DNA from 4 places in the Pseudomonas sp. Ost2 genome. Region 3 is predicted to be linked to each of the others. Evidence: predicted binding sites of a transcription regulator. Region 3 holds the regulator's gene; each other region holds the start of a gene.
The links. Region 3 encodes FliA, which starts transcription of late flagellar genes. Its sites were predicted from a motif close to CTAAAGTTTNNNNNNNNNNNGCCGNTAA; they were not measured.
Positions count from the first base shown of each region.

Region 1 (3,686 bases), 1.8 Mb from region 3:
GATGAACGCATAGTTGAGGGCAAAGTTGGCCACGGTGCCACAGAGGCTGATCACCATCACCGGGGTGGCGCGTCCCAGGGCACTGGTAAAGCCGCGCAGGGCCATGAAGCTCAGATAGCCGGGCAGGGCGAACGGCAGCGCCAGCAGGAACTGGCCGGCCGCGTGCACGTTGCTCGGGGTCTGGCCGAACAGCAGCAGGAGCGGCTTGAGGTTCCACAGCAGCAGGCCGGCGACCAGCGCCATGGCCCAGGCCAGCCAGAGCCCGGCCTGGGTCAGCCGGGTGGCGCCCTCGACATCGCCGGCGCCGTGACGAATGGCCACCAGGGTGCCGACCGCGGCAATCACGCCGAGGCAGAAAATCGACACGAATGAATAGCTCGCCGCACCCAGGCCGCCGCCGGCCAGGGCCTCGGGGCTGAGTCGGGCCATCATCAGGGTGTCGGTCAGCACCATCAGCATGTGTGCCAACTGCGAGGCGATCAACGGCCCCGACAGCCGCAGGATGGCCCAGAGTTCGGTACGTGCTGGATGCTGCATGATCATCAGGCTCAAAAAGTGGCAGGCTGGGGAAAGGATTGATTCTCGGCGCCTGCGCGGGTTTGCACAAAGGGATAAAAACGATTGCTCGCATGATAAAAACTCATGCAGGGGCATTTCTGGTAAGTTCTTCGCTATCCAGCCATCGGAAGGTTCCGCATGTCCCGCCGCCTGCCGCCCCTCTACGCCTTGCGTGCTTTCGAAGCCGCGGCGCGACATAGCTCGTTCACTCGCGCGGCGGAAGAACTGTCGATCACCCAGAGCGCGGTCAGCCGGCATATCCGCACGCTCGAAGACCACTTCGCCTGTCGCCTGTTCCAGCGCAATGGCCGCAACCTGCAATTGACGGAAGCCGCGCGCCTGCTGTTGCCGGGGATCCGCGAAGGCTTCGGTGCCCTGGAGCGTGCCTGCAATACCTTGCGCGCCGAAGATGACATCCTGCGCATGAAGGCGCCCTCGACCCTGACCATGCGCTGGTTGCTGGCCCGGCTCAGCCGCTTCCGGCACTTGCAGAAAGGCAACGAGGTGCAGCTCACCAGCGCCTGGATGGACATCGACAGTGTCGACTTCAACCAGGAGCCTTTCGATTGCGCGGTGTTGCTCGGCAACGGGCACTTCCCGCCGGACTGGGAAGCCAGCTACCTGTTTTCCGAATGGCTGATCCCGGTAGGCGCGCCGACGCTGCTCAACGACCAGCCCTGGGATGTCGAGCGGCTGGCCGGCGCCGAGCTGTTGCATCCGACGCCGGATCGTCGTGACTGGCGCAGCTGGCTGGAGCGCATGGGCCTGTCCGAGCGGATTTCCCTCAAGGGCGGCCAGGTGTTCGATACCCTGGAACTGGGCATGATCGCCGCGGCCCGTGGCTACGGCGTGTCCATGGGCGACCTGCTGATGGTGGCGGAGGATGTCGCCCAGGGCCGCCTGAGCCTGCCATGGCCGACCGCCGTGGCCAGCGGCGAGAAATACTACCTGGTATGGCCGAAAACCCGCCCTGGCGGCGAGCGCCTGCGGCGCCTGAGCGACTTCCTGCAAGGCGAGGTCGCCGCGATGGAATTGCCCCCGGTCGAACGCCTGAGCTGAATCGAAACAGCCCGTCAGTCCGGGATTTGGCCGATATCCACCTGATTTACTCAAGTATCGCTGCTGGCCGCCGAATCTACCCATATGGAACCTTCGTTCAGAAAGCCCCACTCACGACTCAACTTTTAGAATTATTACCGGGTAGCGCCACGAGATCAGGATGATCCGGCCGCTCGGCCAGGAGCTGTTCATGTCTCAACCCCGTGCTCGAATCGCCACGCAACTGGGTCTTGCGCTCGCTGTCATCCTGGCAGTGGTGATCAGTGGCAGTACTGTCTTTGCCCTCCGCTCGCTGGACTCCGCCAACCTCGACACCCGTGAAGAGCACCTGGCCAGCGAGGCGCGGCTGCTGGCCGACCAGTTGAATACCTTCCACGGCACCCTGCGCGAAAGCACCCAGCGCCTGAGCGGGCTGTTCGAAAAACGCTTCAGCAGCGGCCTGAGCGTACGCCCCGAGGCCCCGGTGGCCGTCGCCGGCACCCAGGCCCCCGGGTTGTACCTGGGCGATCACCTGCTCAACAACGATTTCAGCGAAGTCGACGAGTTCAAGCAGATGTCGGCTGGCGTCGCGACCTTGTTCGTGCGCAGTGGCGACGACTTTATCCGGGTCAGCACCTCCCTGACCAAGCAGGACGGCAGCCGGGCCATCGGCACCTTGCTCGACCACCAGCACCCGGCCTACGCCAGGCTGATGGCCGGCCAGGGCTATGTCGGCCGCGCCCTGCTGTTCGATCGCTCCTACATGACCCAGTACACGCCAGTGCGTGACAGCAGTGGCAAGGTGTTCGCGGTGCTGTTTGTCGGCTTCGACTACACCGATGCGCAGAACGCGCAGTTCGAAAACCTCAAGCGCTTCCGGATCGGCACCACCGGTTCCCTGTCGTTGCTCGACGAGCAGAAGCACTGGCTGGTGCCGCCTGCCGGGGTGAAGGACCTCGACCAGGCGGTCCCGGTGATCGCCGACCTCGCCAGGCAACCGGGCCAGGGACGTTTCTGGAGCGACAAGGGCGACGACCTCTACAGTGTCGCGGTGCCGTTCGAAGGCGGGCCGTGGACGGTGGTGGCGAGCATGCCCAAGGCCGAGATTCGCGAAGTGACCTGGAGCGTCGGTATTCGCCTGGTATTGGGCAGCGTGCTGGCGATGTTGCTGGCGGTCGGTGCGGCGGTCTGGCTGTTGCGCAGCAAGCTGCAACCGCTGGGAGACCTGGTGCGCCAGGCGCAAGCCCTGGGTGCCGGTGACTTGAGCGTACGGCTGAATGTGTCGAGCCATGACGAAATCGGCCAACTGGCTGCCAGCTTCAACCAGATGGGGCAGGCGCTGTCGACCATGGTCGAGCACATCCGCAAGGCCGCCGCCGAGGTCAACAGTCGCGCCAAGGCCTTGTCCGGCCTGTCCGGCGGGGCCTATGAGGGAATGGAACAGCAGTCCGGCGAAATCACCAGCATGGCCGGGGCGGTGGAGGAATTCAGCGCGACCTCGCTGAACATTGCCGACAACATGGGCAGTACCGAGCGCCTGGCCCAGGAAAATGCCCAGCAGACGCGGATCGGCCGGACCTCCATGGACGAAGCGTCCTCCTCCCTGGAGCAGATCGCCGCAGCGCTCAACAGCACCGCGACGGTGATCAACACTCTGGGCCAGCGTTCCCAGGAAATCGGTGGCATCGTCGGAGTGATCACCTCGATTGCCGACCAGACCAACCTGCTGGCGTTGAACGCTGCCATCGAAGCCGCCCGTGCCGGCGAGCAGGGCCGTGGTTTTGCCGTGGTGGCGGATGAAGTGCGCAGCCTGGCGGGTCGTACCCGCGAGGCGACCGACGAGATTTCCGGGATGATCCACAGCATCCAGCAGGAAACCAGCCATGCCATCCAGACCATGGAGCAGGGCAACGCGCTGATGCAGGAAGGTCTGTCACGCAATGCCAACGTTGCCTCGGCACTGGCGCGGATCGACGAACAGAGCCGCTCGGCCGGCCAGCAGTTCGCCGCCATCACCACCGCGACCCAGGAACAGAGCAGCACCGCGACCCTGCTCAGCAGCAACCTGCAAAGCATCGCCCTGGCCAACA
Region 1 covers NZ_AP021904.1:7,128,790-7,132,475, reverse strand. The annotation lists gene KI243_RS31760 (NorM family multidrug efflux MATE transporter) at 1-537, opposite strand, end outside; gene KI243_RS31755 (LysR substrate-binding domain-containing protein) at 697-1,617, shown strand; gene KI243_RS31750 (methyl-accepting chemotaxis protein) at 1,808-3,686, shown strand, end outside.
Region 1: a site for FliA is predicted at 1,667-1,694, ahead of KI243_RS31750 (methyl-accepting chemotaxis protein). Genes of this name have one in related genera too.

Region 2 (3,686 bases), 2.9 Mb from region 3:
CCATGGAAGTCACCACTTCGCGGGTACCGGTCTGCAACTCTTCGATGACCTGGCGGGTTTCCTCCACCGACTCCTGGGTGCGCCGCGCGAGGTTGCGCACTTCATCGGCGACCACGGCAAAACCGCGCCCGGCCTCACCGGCGCGGGCGGCTTCGATGGCGGCGTTGAGTGCCAGCAGATTGGTCTGCTCGGCAATCGCCCGAATGACCTCCAGTACGGAGCCGATCTTCTCGCTGTTGGCCGCCAGCCCTTCGACCTGGCCCATGGCGTCGCTCATGTCGGCGGCCAGGTGACCGATGCTCGCGGTGGTGCGATCGATCACGGTCAGCCCCTGGCGGGTCGCCTGGTCGGCATCGCGCGCGGCCTGGGCGGCCTGGGCCGCGCTACGGGCGACATCCTGGGCGGTGGCGCTCATTTCGTGGGAGGCGGTGGCGACCTGGTCGACCTGGCGGTACTGCTGTTCCATGCCGGCGCTGGTTTCGGTCGCGATGGACGCCGACTGGTCGGCAGTACCGCGGGCGTCCTGGACCGACCGCTTGACGTCGGCAATCACTGGCTGCAGTTTGTCGAGGAAACGGTTGAACCAGCCAGCCAGTTGGCCCAGTTCGTCCTTCTTGTCGTAATGCAGGCGGCGGGTCAGGTCGCCTTCGCCGCTGGCGATGTCTTCGAGCATGCGCGCCACGCCGAGAATCGGTCGGGTCACGCTGCGGGCCATCAGCCAGACCAGCAACAGTCCGATCACGGCACCGAGCAGGCCCAGGCCCAGCTCGATCAGGGTGCCGGCGGCGTTGCGCGCATCGAGCTGGCTCTTCAGGGTTTCGGCCGGCCCGACCAGGACCTTTTCCGGCACATCGAGCAACACGCCCCACGGCTTGCCGCCGGGAATCGGCTGGAACGGCGCGAGAATCTTCAACTGCGCGTCATTGCGCAGCACCTGCGTCTCGGTGCTGCTGGCCAGTTGGCGGATCAGCGCGGCACCGTTGTGGCTGTCGACCTGGTCGAGGCGCTGGCTGAGTTTGCTGGCATCCGGGCTGTAGCCGGCCAGCAGGCCCACCGGGCTGAGGATACTGACGCTGGTCTGGCCGTCGTAGAGCTTCTTGCTCGCCTGCTGGCTGACCGCTTGCAGGCTGTTGAGGTTGATATCCACGGACAGCGAGGCGATGACCTTGCCCTCGACGATCAGCGGGAACACGATGCTGGTCATCAGCACATTGTGGCCATCGATCTCGTAGAAGTAGGGCTCGATCACGCAGGGCTTGAGGGTGCTGCGCGGGCAGGTGAACCAGGCGTTGTTCGGCTCGCCGCTGGGGCCGGTGCTGGTGTCGCTCATATCGCTTTCCGGCAGCGACATGGAGGTCAACTGGCCCGGGGTCGGTTGCGACCAGTAGAGGGCAAAGCGGCCCTTGTCGTTGCTGCCCAGTTCCTTCTGGCCGGCGAACAGCTCGTCCTTGCTGTCCAGTGCGTTGGCTTCGAAGACCAGGGACAGGCCGAGCAGGTCCGGGTTGGCCTGGAGCGCGGCCTTGACCTGGCGGGTCAGGTCTTCGCGCAGATCGAAGGCATCGAGAAAGCGCTTCTGTGCCTGCTCGCGCAGGAACAGCACCTGGCGGGCAAAGCCGTTGCCGTACTGGTAGGCGTCCATGAACTGCCGACGAATGATCAGCGCCTGGACTTCACCCTGGGCCTCGATGCGCGCCTGGGCAGCCTCGTTGAGCATTTCCATGCTCGATGCCTTGACCAGCTCCGAGCTGTGCTCCATGCGATAGAGCGAAAGGCCGACCAACAGGGTGACGATCCCCAGCAGGCTGAGTCCGGCGAGCAGGGTGATTTTCCATTGGATGGAAAGTTGTCTGAGCGACATGAAAGACGTCCTTAATCTTGAACTGCAGAGGTTTGGAAGTTTAACGGCATGATCGGTTTTTTCTTTATTTGAACGAACAAATAAAAAACAATGACCTGTGTCAGGAAAAGGCGGGTTTTATCCCATCGAACGATTGTCGATTGAAATCGACAATACGTCGTTGACGGTCGATTTCATGCCGGCCGCAGCCATCGCCCCCACGGTTTGTGCGGTTTCCACGGGCGTCGATGGTCCTCAACTTTCCGCCGGCGGGGCCGTTAACCCCTTACCTGCCGACAATAAGAGAACACCACCATGCGCCTGAGCCTGAAGGCCAAAGTCCTGTCCCTCGCGGTATTGCCGGTCCTGCTGTTCGCGGTCGTGATCAGCCTGACCACGGTGCTGATCCTGCGGAACCAGGCCCGCAACGAAGTCGAGGAAACCCGCGAGCGACTGATCTCCGAGGCCAAGGCCACCTTGCAGAGCTACGTGGCGGTGGCCATGACGGCGATCAAGCCGCTCTACGATGCCGCCGCGCCGGGGGACCAGGCGTCCCGTGACCAGGTGATCAAACTGTTGTCGAGCATCAAGTACGGCAAGGACGGTTACTTCTTCGGCTACGATTCGCAGATCGTCCGGCTGTTCAAGAGCAACAGTCCGGAAGGCCTTGGCAAGAGCTTCAAGGATGCCCGCGACCCCAACGGCGTCTATGTGAATCGTGACCTGGTGCAGGTCGCCAAGGACGGAACCCACTACCTGCAATACAGCTCGCCGCTGCCGGGCAACGAAACGGTGCTGGTGCCCAAGCTCGGATACACCGAATACCTGGCCAAGTGGGACATGGCCATCGGCTCCTCGGTCAACCTCGATGGCATCGAAGCCCAGGTCGCGGTGGTCCAGGGCAAGGTCAACGAGCGCATGGAAGGCGTGGTGCTGAGCATTGTCGGGATTGCCGTGCTGGTACTGCTGGTGATTGCCGTGGTCGGGATGATCGTCGCCAATACCATTCTGCGGCCGCTGATCCTGATGAAAGCCAACCTCGACGATATCGCCGCCGGCGAGGGTGACCTCACGCACCGCCTGGCGATCACCAGCCAGGACGAACTGGGGCAACTGGCCGGCTCGTTCAACCGCTTTGTCGACAAGATCCACAGCCTGGTCCGGCAGATCACCGAGATGACCGGCCAGTTGACCGGACTGGTCGGCCAGGTCTCCGAGCAGGCCAACCGCTCGGAACAGGCGATGGAGCGCCAGCGCCACGAAACCGATCAGGTCGCCACGGCGATCAACCAGATGTCGTCAGCCGCCCAGGAAGTCGCGCGCAGTGCCCAGGGCGCGGCGGTCGCGGCCCAGCAGACCGATGCCGAAGGCCAGACCGCCAAGCGCGTGGTGGATGGCAGCATCCAGCAGATCCACGCGCTGGTGAATGATATCCGTAGCAGTGGTACGTCCCTGGACAGCCTGCAGCAGGACGTGACGTCGATTGTCAGCGTGCTGGGGGTGATCCGTTCGATTGCCGAGCAGACCAACCTGCTGGCGCTCAACGCGGCCATCGAGGCGGCCCGGGCCGGTGAAGCCGGGCGTGGTTTCGCGGTGGTCGCCGACGAGGTCCGCGCGCTCGCCAGCCGGACCCAGCAGAGCACCCAGGAAATCCAGGGGATGATCGATCGCCTGCAGTCGGGCACGCAGTTGGCGGTCGAGGCCATGCGTCGTTCCAGCGAGGCCGGCGACGGCACCTCGGTACGGGCCAACGAAGCGGGGGCTTCGCTGGATACCATGGCGCAGTTGATCGGCACCATCAATGCGATGAACGCGCAGATCGCCAGCGCCGCCGAGGAACAGACGGCGG
Region 2 covers NZ_AP021904.1:2,427,339-2,431,024, forward strand. The annotation lists gene KI243_RS10515 (methyl-accepting chemotaxis protein) at 1-1,858, opposite strand, end outside; gene KI243_RS10520 (methyl-accepting chemotaxis protein) at 2,153-3,686, shown strand, end outside.
Region 2: a site for FliA is predicted at 1,899-1,926, ahead of KI243_RS10515 (methyl-accepting chemotaxis protein). Genes of this name have one in related genera too.

Region 3 (3,686 bases):
CGCGACCTGCTGGCACTGATCACCGGCATCGAAGAGCCGCGTCAGGCCTGGCGTATGCTGCTGGCGCACCTGGCCCGGATGATCGTCACTCCCGAGATCGAACCCTTGGAAGAGGGCGGGGTCATAGCCATGGTCGGTCCGGCCGGCATGGGCAAGACCACCACGCTGGCCAAGCTGGCGGCGCGCTACGTGCTCAAGTACGGTGCGCAGAACATCGCCCTGGTCAGCATGGACAGCTTCCGTATCGGTGCCCAGGAACAGCTCAAGACCCTGGGGCGGATCCTCAACGTACCCGTGACCCACGTCGACCCGGGCCAGTCCCTGGCGCAAGCCCTCGATCCGCTGCTGCGCAAGCGCGTCGTGCTGATCGATACCGCCGGCCTGCAGGCCAGCGACCCGGCGCTGCGCATGCAACTGGAAAGCCTGGCCGGACGCGGGATCAAGGCCAAGAATTACCTGGTCCTGGCCACGACCAGCCAGAAACAGGTGTTGACCGCCGCCTACCACAGCTACAAGCGCTGCGGGCTGGCTGGCTGCATCCTGACTAAACTGGATGAAACGGCGAGTCTCGGCGAAGTGCTGAGCCTGGCCATCAGCCACGAATTGCCGGTGGCCTATCTGACCGATGGTCCAAGGATTCCGGACGATCTGCATTTGCCGCGCCGCCACCAGCTGGTGAGCCGCGCAGTCAGTGTGCAAATGCAGGAAGAACCCAGCGAAGAGGCCATGGCCGATATGTTCGCTGACATCTACCACAGCCCGTCCAAACGAGTGGGTTGAGGTAATCATGAAGACGTTGCAATGCACCTACATCGATGGTCTGCCAGGCATTAGTTCCCTCCGGGAACGCGCAGCCAGTTATGTGGCCTTCCGTCTAAGCAAGACAAGGTAAGAAGAGAACATGGGCAGCATGCATCCCGTACAGGTGATCGCGGTGACCGGCGGCAAGGGTGGCGTCGGGAAGACTAACGTGTCAGTGAACTTGTCCCTGGCGCTGGCTGAGCTTGGCCGGCGGGTCATGCTGCTGGACGCCGACCTGGGGCTGGCGAATGTCGACGTCCTGCTGGGGCTGACCCCCAAACGCACCCTGGCCGACGTGGTCGAGGGGCGCTGTGAGTTGCGTGATGTGCTGTTGCAGGGGCCGGGCGGGATCCGTATCGTGCCGGCCGCCTCCGGCACCCAGAGCATGGTCCACCTGAGCCCGGCCCAGCATGCCGGCCTGATCCAGGCGTTCAGCGATATTGGCGACAACCTCGATGTGCTGGTGATCGACACCGCTGCGGGTATTGGTGACTCGGTAGTCAGTTTTGTCCGCGCGGCCCAGGAAGTCCTGCTGGTGGTCTGCGACGAGCCGACCTCGATCACTGACGCCTATGCCCTGATCAAGCTGCTCAACCGCGACTACGGCATGAACCGTTTCCGCGTGCTGGCCAACATGGCCCAGAGCCCCCAGGAAGGTCGCAATCTGTTCGCCAAGTTGACCAAGGTCACGGATCGCTTCCTCGATGTAGCCCTACAATACGTCGGTGCCGTTCCCTACGATGAATGCGTACGCAAGGCCGTGCAGAAGCAGCGCGCGGTCTACGAAGCGTTCCCTCGTTCGAAATGCGCCCTGGCGTTCAAGGCCATTGCCCAGAAGGTCGACACCTGGCCGTTGCCCGCCAACCCACGCGGGCACCTGGAGTTCTTCGTCGAACGTCTGGTGCATCAGACGAGTGCGGGACCAGTGCTATGACTGCCAGTGGCTATCGCATGTATTCCAAGTCGTCGCGTGACAGCCAGTATGAGTTGATCGAGCGTTATGCGCCTCTGGTCAAGCGGATCGCCTATCACTTGCTGGCGCGGCTGCCGGCCAGTGTGCAGGTCGAGGACCTGATCCAGGCGGGCATGATCGGCCTGCTGGAAGTCTCGACCAAGTATGACTCCAGCAAAGGTGCGAGTTTCGAGACCTATGCCGGTATCCGGATTCGCGGCGCGATGCTCGATGAGGTCCGCAAGGGCGACTGGGCACCCCGTTCGGTACACCGCAATACCCGTATGGTCAGTGACGCAATCAGGGCAATTGAAGCGAAAACCGGTCGTGACGCTAAAGATCACGAGGTTGCAGCCGAACTCCAATTGAGTCTCGATGATTATTACGGGATTTTGAACGATACCCTGGGCAGCCGATTGTTCAGTTTCGACGACCTGTTGCAGGACGGCGAGCATGAAGGGCTGCACGAGGATGGCGCGAGTGCTCATCTCGAGCCGTCACGCGATCTGGAGGATGAACGCTTCCAGGCGGCGCTGGCGGATGCGATTGCCAATTTGCCGGAGCGTGAGCGACTGGTCTTGGCGCTGTACTACGACGAGGAGCTGAACCTCAAGGAAATCGGTGAGGTACTGGGGGTCAGCGAATCGCGAGTCAGCCAGTTACACAGCCAGTGCGCGGCCCGCTTGCGGGGGCGTTTGGGAGAGTGGCGAGCGCGTTGACAGGCAGTGTGGGGACACTGCGAACGAGACCGATGCAGCGTTTGACGGTGTGTCGGCGGCTCGGCCGGTTGTGGTTTCCATGCAGTAGTCGAGTGTTGTGCCGAATTGATTGAACAGCGCGTTCAGGTGCTGAAACGCGTTTAAGACTGCTTGGAGGTCGAATTGAACAAGAACATGAAAATCCTCATTGTTGATGACTTCTCAACGATGCGGCGGATCATCAAGAACCTGTTGCGTGACCTCGGGTTCACCAACACGGTCGAGGCCGATGACGGTACTACCGCCATTCCGGTCCTCAACAGCGGTAGCATCGACTTTCTGGTCACCGACTGGAACATGCCCGGCATGACCGGCATCGACCTGCTGCGCCACGTGCGTGCCGATGAAAAGCTCAAGCACCTGCCGGTCCTGATGGTCACGGCCGAAGCCAAGCGCGAGCAGATCATCGAAGCCGCCCAGGCCGGCGTCAACGGCTATGTGGTCAAACCATTCACGGCCCAGGCGCTGAAAGAGAAGATCGAAAAGATCTTCGAACGCATCGGTTGATGAAGTCCGCCACGGGGGCGCTATGGAGCACAACGAATCTTCACTGGGCGATTTTGAATCGACCCTGAAAAAACATGCCCGTGAACTGGTCGACAGCCTTGAAAAAGGCCGTTTCGGCGATGCGGTGCAAATGATCCATGAGCTGAACCAGACCCGTGACCGCGGCCTGTATCTGGAAGTCGGCAAGCTGACCCGCGAGCTGCACAGTGCGATCGTCAATTTCCAGATTGACCCGACCATGCCGCAAGCCGAGGAAGTTTCGCAGATCACCGACGCCACCGAGCGCCTGTCCTATGTGGTCAGGCTGACCGAGGCGGCGGCCAATCGCACCATGGACCTGGTGGAGAGCGCGACCCCGCGGGTCAGTGGCCTGAACGAGGAAGCCAAGGCCCTGAGCGCCGACTGGGGTCGCTTCATGCGGCGTGAAGTCGGTGCCGAAGAGTTTCGCGCACTGGCCCGGCGGGTCGACGGTTTCCTTTCGCGCAGCGAGCAGGAGACCCGTGCGGTATCGAGCGATCTCAACGACATCCTGCTGGCCCAGGATTACCAGGACCTTACCGGCCAGGTGATCAAGCGCGTCACGCAGATGGTCACCGAAGTCGAAAGCAATCTGCTCAAACTGGTGCTGATGGCCAGCCAGGTGGATCGTTTTGCGGGTATCGAACATG
Region 3 covers NZ_AP021904.1:5,369,048-5,372,733, reverse strand. The annotation lists gene flhF (flagellar biosynthesis protein FlhF) at 1-780, shown strand, start outside; gene fleN (flagellar synthesis regulator FleN) at 902-1,735, shown strand; gene fliA (RNA polymerase sigma factor FliA) at 1,732-2,472, shown strand; gene KI243_RS23490 (chemotaxis response regulator CheY) at 2,647-3,018, shown strand; gene KI243_RS23485 (protein phosphatase CheZ) at 3,041-3,686, shown strand, end outside.

Region 4 (3,686 bases), 2.4 Mb from region 3:
GACTGAGGTTCACACCTTGAAGCGCTCCACCAGGCGCTGCAACTGAGCCCCGAGCTGGCTCAGTTGCAGGCTGGCGGCGGCGGTCTCGTCGCAGGTGTGGGCGGTCTGCTGGGACATGTCCCGCACCTGCAGCACGCTGCGACTGATCTGTTCGGCGACGATGCTCTGCTGTTCGCCGGCGGCGGCAATCTGCTCGTTCATCCCGAGGATCTGCGACACGCTGCGGCTGATGCCCGTCAGCTTGCTGCCGCTGCGTCGGCTGGACTCGACGCTGCTGCGGCTCAGGCCGCGGCTTTTGTCCAGGCGCTGCGCCACTTGCTGGGTACCGTTCTGCAAGGCGCTGACCAGGCCTTCGATCTCCTCGGTCGAGTCCTGGGTGCGTTGCGCCAGGCTGCGGACTTCGTCGGCGACCACCGCAAACCCCCGCCCGGCCTCGCCGGCCCTGGCCGCCTCGATCGTGGCGTTGAGTGCCAGCAGGTTGGTTTGCAGCGAGACCGACTTGATCACATCCAGCACGCCGCCGATCTTCTCGCTTTCCTGCTTGAGGGTGGTCATCGCCGCGGTGCACTGCTGCATTTCCTGCTCCAGCTGGACGATCTGCCCGATGCTCTCGGCCACCGCCCGGTCGCCGTCCCTGGCCTGCTGCTCGGCCTGGTTGGCAGCCAGGGACGCGGCCTCGGCATGCTGCGCGACTTCCCGGGCGGTGGCGGTCATCTGTTTCATCGCCGTGGCGATCTGGTCGATTTCGTCACGCTGCCGGCCAATGCGGGTGCTGGTCTGCTCGGTGCTGCCGGACAACTGGCGGGCAGCCCCGGCCACGCGGGCGGTGCCCTGGCCGATACCGCCGACCAGTTCGCGCAGGCCCTGGCTCATGCGTTGCAGGGCTTGCTGCAACTGGCCCATTTCGTCGCCGCGTTCGACCCGGATATCGCGGCTCAGGTCGCCGGCGGCGATGTGCTCGGCGACCTTGAGGCTGCGCTTGAGGGGGACCAGGATCTGGGTGCTGATGACCCAGGCGGACAAGGCACCGATCAGCAGGGCCAGCGCGGCAACGGCGATCAGCACCCTGTTCGAGCGGCGGGTGTCGCGGTCGCGCTTTTCTGTCTGGCCCAGGCTCAGGGCGTCATTTCCGTCGAGCAACAGCCCTCCCAGGGTTTCCATGCGCTCATGCAGGGTGGCGGTTTGCGTCTGTGCCTCGCGAAACTGCATAAGGCTGGCCTGGTAGGTGGTGAGGGTCGCGACGAGGGCTACCGGGTCGCCGATGACCGTCGCCGGCAGGCTGCCGATACGTTGCCTGATCTGTTGCAGTATCTCGTCGAGCCGTTCGATGGCCTGGAGCGCCTGCTGTGAATAGTCTTGCGGCGAGGCGAAGGTGTAGGCCGGGGTTTCCACGCTGTCGTGGCTGTGCTCGATCTGTTGGCGCAACTGCTCAATAGCGGCGACCAGTGGCTGCCACTCGATACCTGTACCGAAGGTGCCGCTGGCCACCAGGACACTGGCCTGGGTCCTGGCCACGGTCAGGCTGGCCTGTTCCAGGTCTGCGGCCAGTTGCGAGCGCAGGCGTTCGCGGTCGTCGACCGTCCGGCCCAGCTCGTCGAGGGCATCCTGGAAGGCGGCGAGGCTGCCGCGCTGTCTTTCCAGCAGGTCCTGGTAGGCGGGGTCCTCGATGCGTTCACGCAGCGCGCCCAGGTGCTGGTTGATCTCGGCCAGCTGGCGCCTGACATTGTCCTGGCTCCGGGTGTCGTTCAGGACCCGAAAGGCAATGCGGTCGGCGCGCATGCCCTTGGTGATATGGCTGAGCCGGGCAATGATCGACAGTTGGTGCGAATGCTCGATGGTGTGTTGCAGGGCGTACCAGCCGGTGGCGGTGATGACGAGTGTCAGTTGCAGCACCAGGCCGAAACCCAGGGACAGCTTGAAGCGGACGCTGCGGTCGATTAATGCATGGGCAAACCGAGGAAACATGGTGGATCTCCTGCCAGGCGGATAAGTGGTCGAGCCCGGCGCATGAATGCGTCGGGCGATGTCCTCTCATCGGCTTTCCGGCGGGAGACCTGACCTGATCAGGCTGTAGGGGAATTCCCTTGTGTTTGAAGGAGTTGGGAGGCCTGGTCGGCCTCCCCGCCCTATGGGGCGTTACAGGCGGAAATGGCTGACCAGCACCTGCAGGTGATTGCCCAGGCGCGCCAACTCGATGCTGGAGGCGGCCGTTTCTTCACTGGCCGACGAGGTCTGCTCGGAAACGTCCCGTACATTCAGCACGCTGCGGTTGATCTCTTCCGCGGTGGCGCTCTGCTGTTCGGCGGCGGCGGCGATCTGCTGGTTCATCGCCTGGATCGCCGACACGGTGCGGGTGATGCTTTCCAGCGAGCCGCCGGCGCGACGGGTCAGTTCGACGCTGCTGTCGGTCAGGCCGCGACTGTTGTCCATGATGTTCGCCACCTGCTGGGTGCCGCTTTGCAGGCCGACGATCAGTTCCTCGATCTCTTCGGTGGACTTCTGCGTACGCAGGGCCAGGCTGCGCACTTCATCGGCGACCACGGCGAAACCGCGCCCGGCCTCACCGGCGCGGGCCGCCTCGATGGCGGCGTTGAGGGCCAGCAGGTTGGTCTGCTGGGCCACCGACTTGATCACGTCGAGCACGCTGCCGATCTTGTCGCTTTCGGCCTTGAGATGGCTCATGGCCGCGGTGGAGTTGCCGACTTCGGTCGCCAGGCGCTCGATCTGGGCGATGGCCTCGCCAACCACCCTGTCGCCTTCGCGGGCCTGCTGGTCCGCCGCGGCGGCGGCTTCCGAGGCTTCCTCGGCGTTGCGCGCGACTTCCTGCACGGTGGCGGTCATCTCGTGCATGGCCGTGGCGACCTGGTCGGTCTCGACCTTCTGGCTGTTGACCCCGGCACTGGTCTGCTCGGTGACGGCGGACAGTTGCTCGGCGGCGCTGGCGATCTGGGTGACGCCGTCGCTGATACCGCCGATCAGCTTGCGCAGGCTGACGGTCATGCTGTGCATGGCCCGCTGCAACTGGCCGAGTTCGTCGCGGCGGCTGGTTTCCAGGTCCTGGCTCAGATCGCCCGCGGCCACGCGCTCGACGACCTTGAGGGTCTGTTGCAGCGGAATCACGATCTGGCGGGTGATGGCCCAGGCGGCAATCACGCCGAACAGCAGGGCCAGGACGGTGGCGATGCCGAGCATGTTTTTCGCGTTGGCCGCGTCGCTGTCACGGCGGCCGGTCTGCAACTCGGTCAACTGGTCGCTGAGTCCCAGCAGTTTGTTGCCTTGCTCTTCCATGCGCTTGAGCGCCTGGGCGCTGGCGACCTGGGAGTCGCGGAAGGCGCCGACGGCGGCCCGGTAGGCCTTGAAGGACTCGCCCGCCTGCTGGAGGTTGGCCTGGTGCTGTTCCGGCAATTTGGCCGGCAGGCTGGCGAGGGTGCCCAGGGCGCTGTCGATGGCCTCCAGGGCCGGTTGTTCGGCATCGCTTTTGCCGCTGTAGGTGTAGCCGCGGACCTGGTAGCGGGACTGCTGCAGTTGCTTGCTGAGGTCGACCACGCTGTTGAACTGGGCGACGCTGTCGCCCTGCAGCATGGATTTCTCCACCTCGGCGACCTTGGCGACGGCATTGTCGGCGTTGGCCCCGAGCGCGCTGCGAGCGCTCTCGCGATTCTGCATGGCCTGGATCATATCGGCGA
Region 4 covers NZ_AP021904.1:441,078-444,763, forward strand. The annotation lists gene KI243_RS01950 (transporter substrate-binding domain-containing protein) at 1-6, shown strand, start outside; gene KI243_RS01955 (methyl-accepting chemotaxis protein) at 10-1,965, opposite strand; gene KI243_RS01960 (methyl-accepting chemotaxis protein) at 2,137-3,686, opposite strand, start outside.
Region 4: a site for FliA is predicted at 2,032-2,059, ahead of KI243_RS01955 (methyl-accepting chemotaxis protein). Genes of this name have one in related genera too.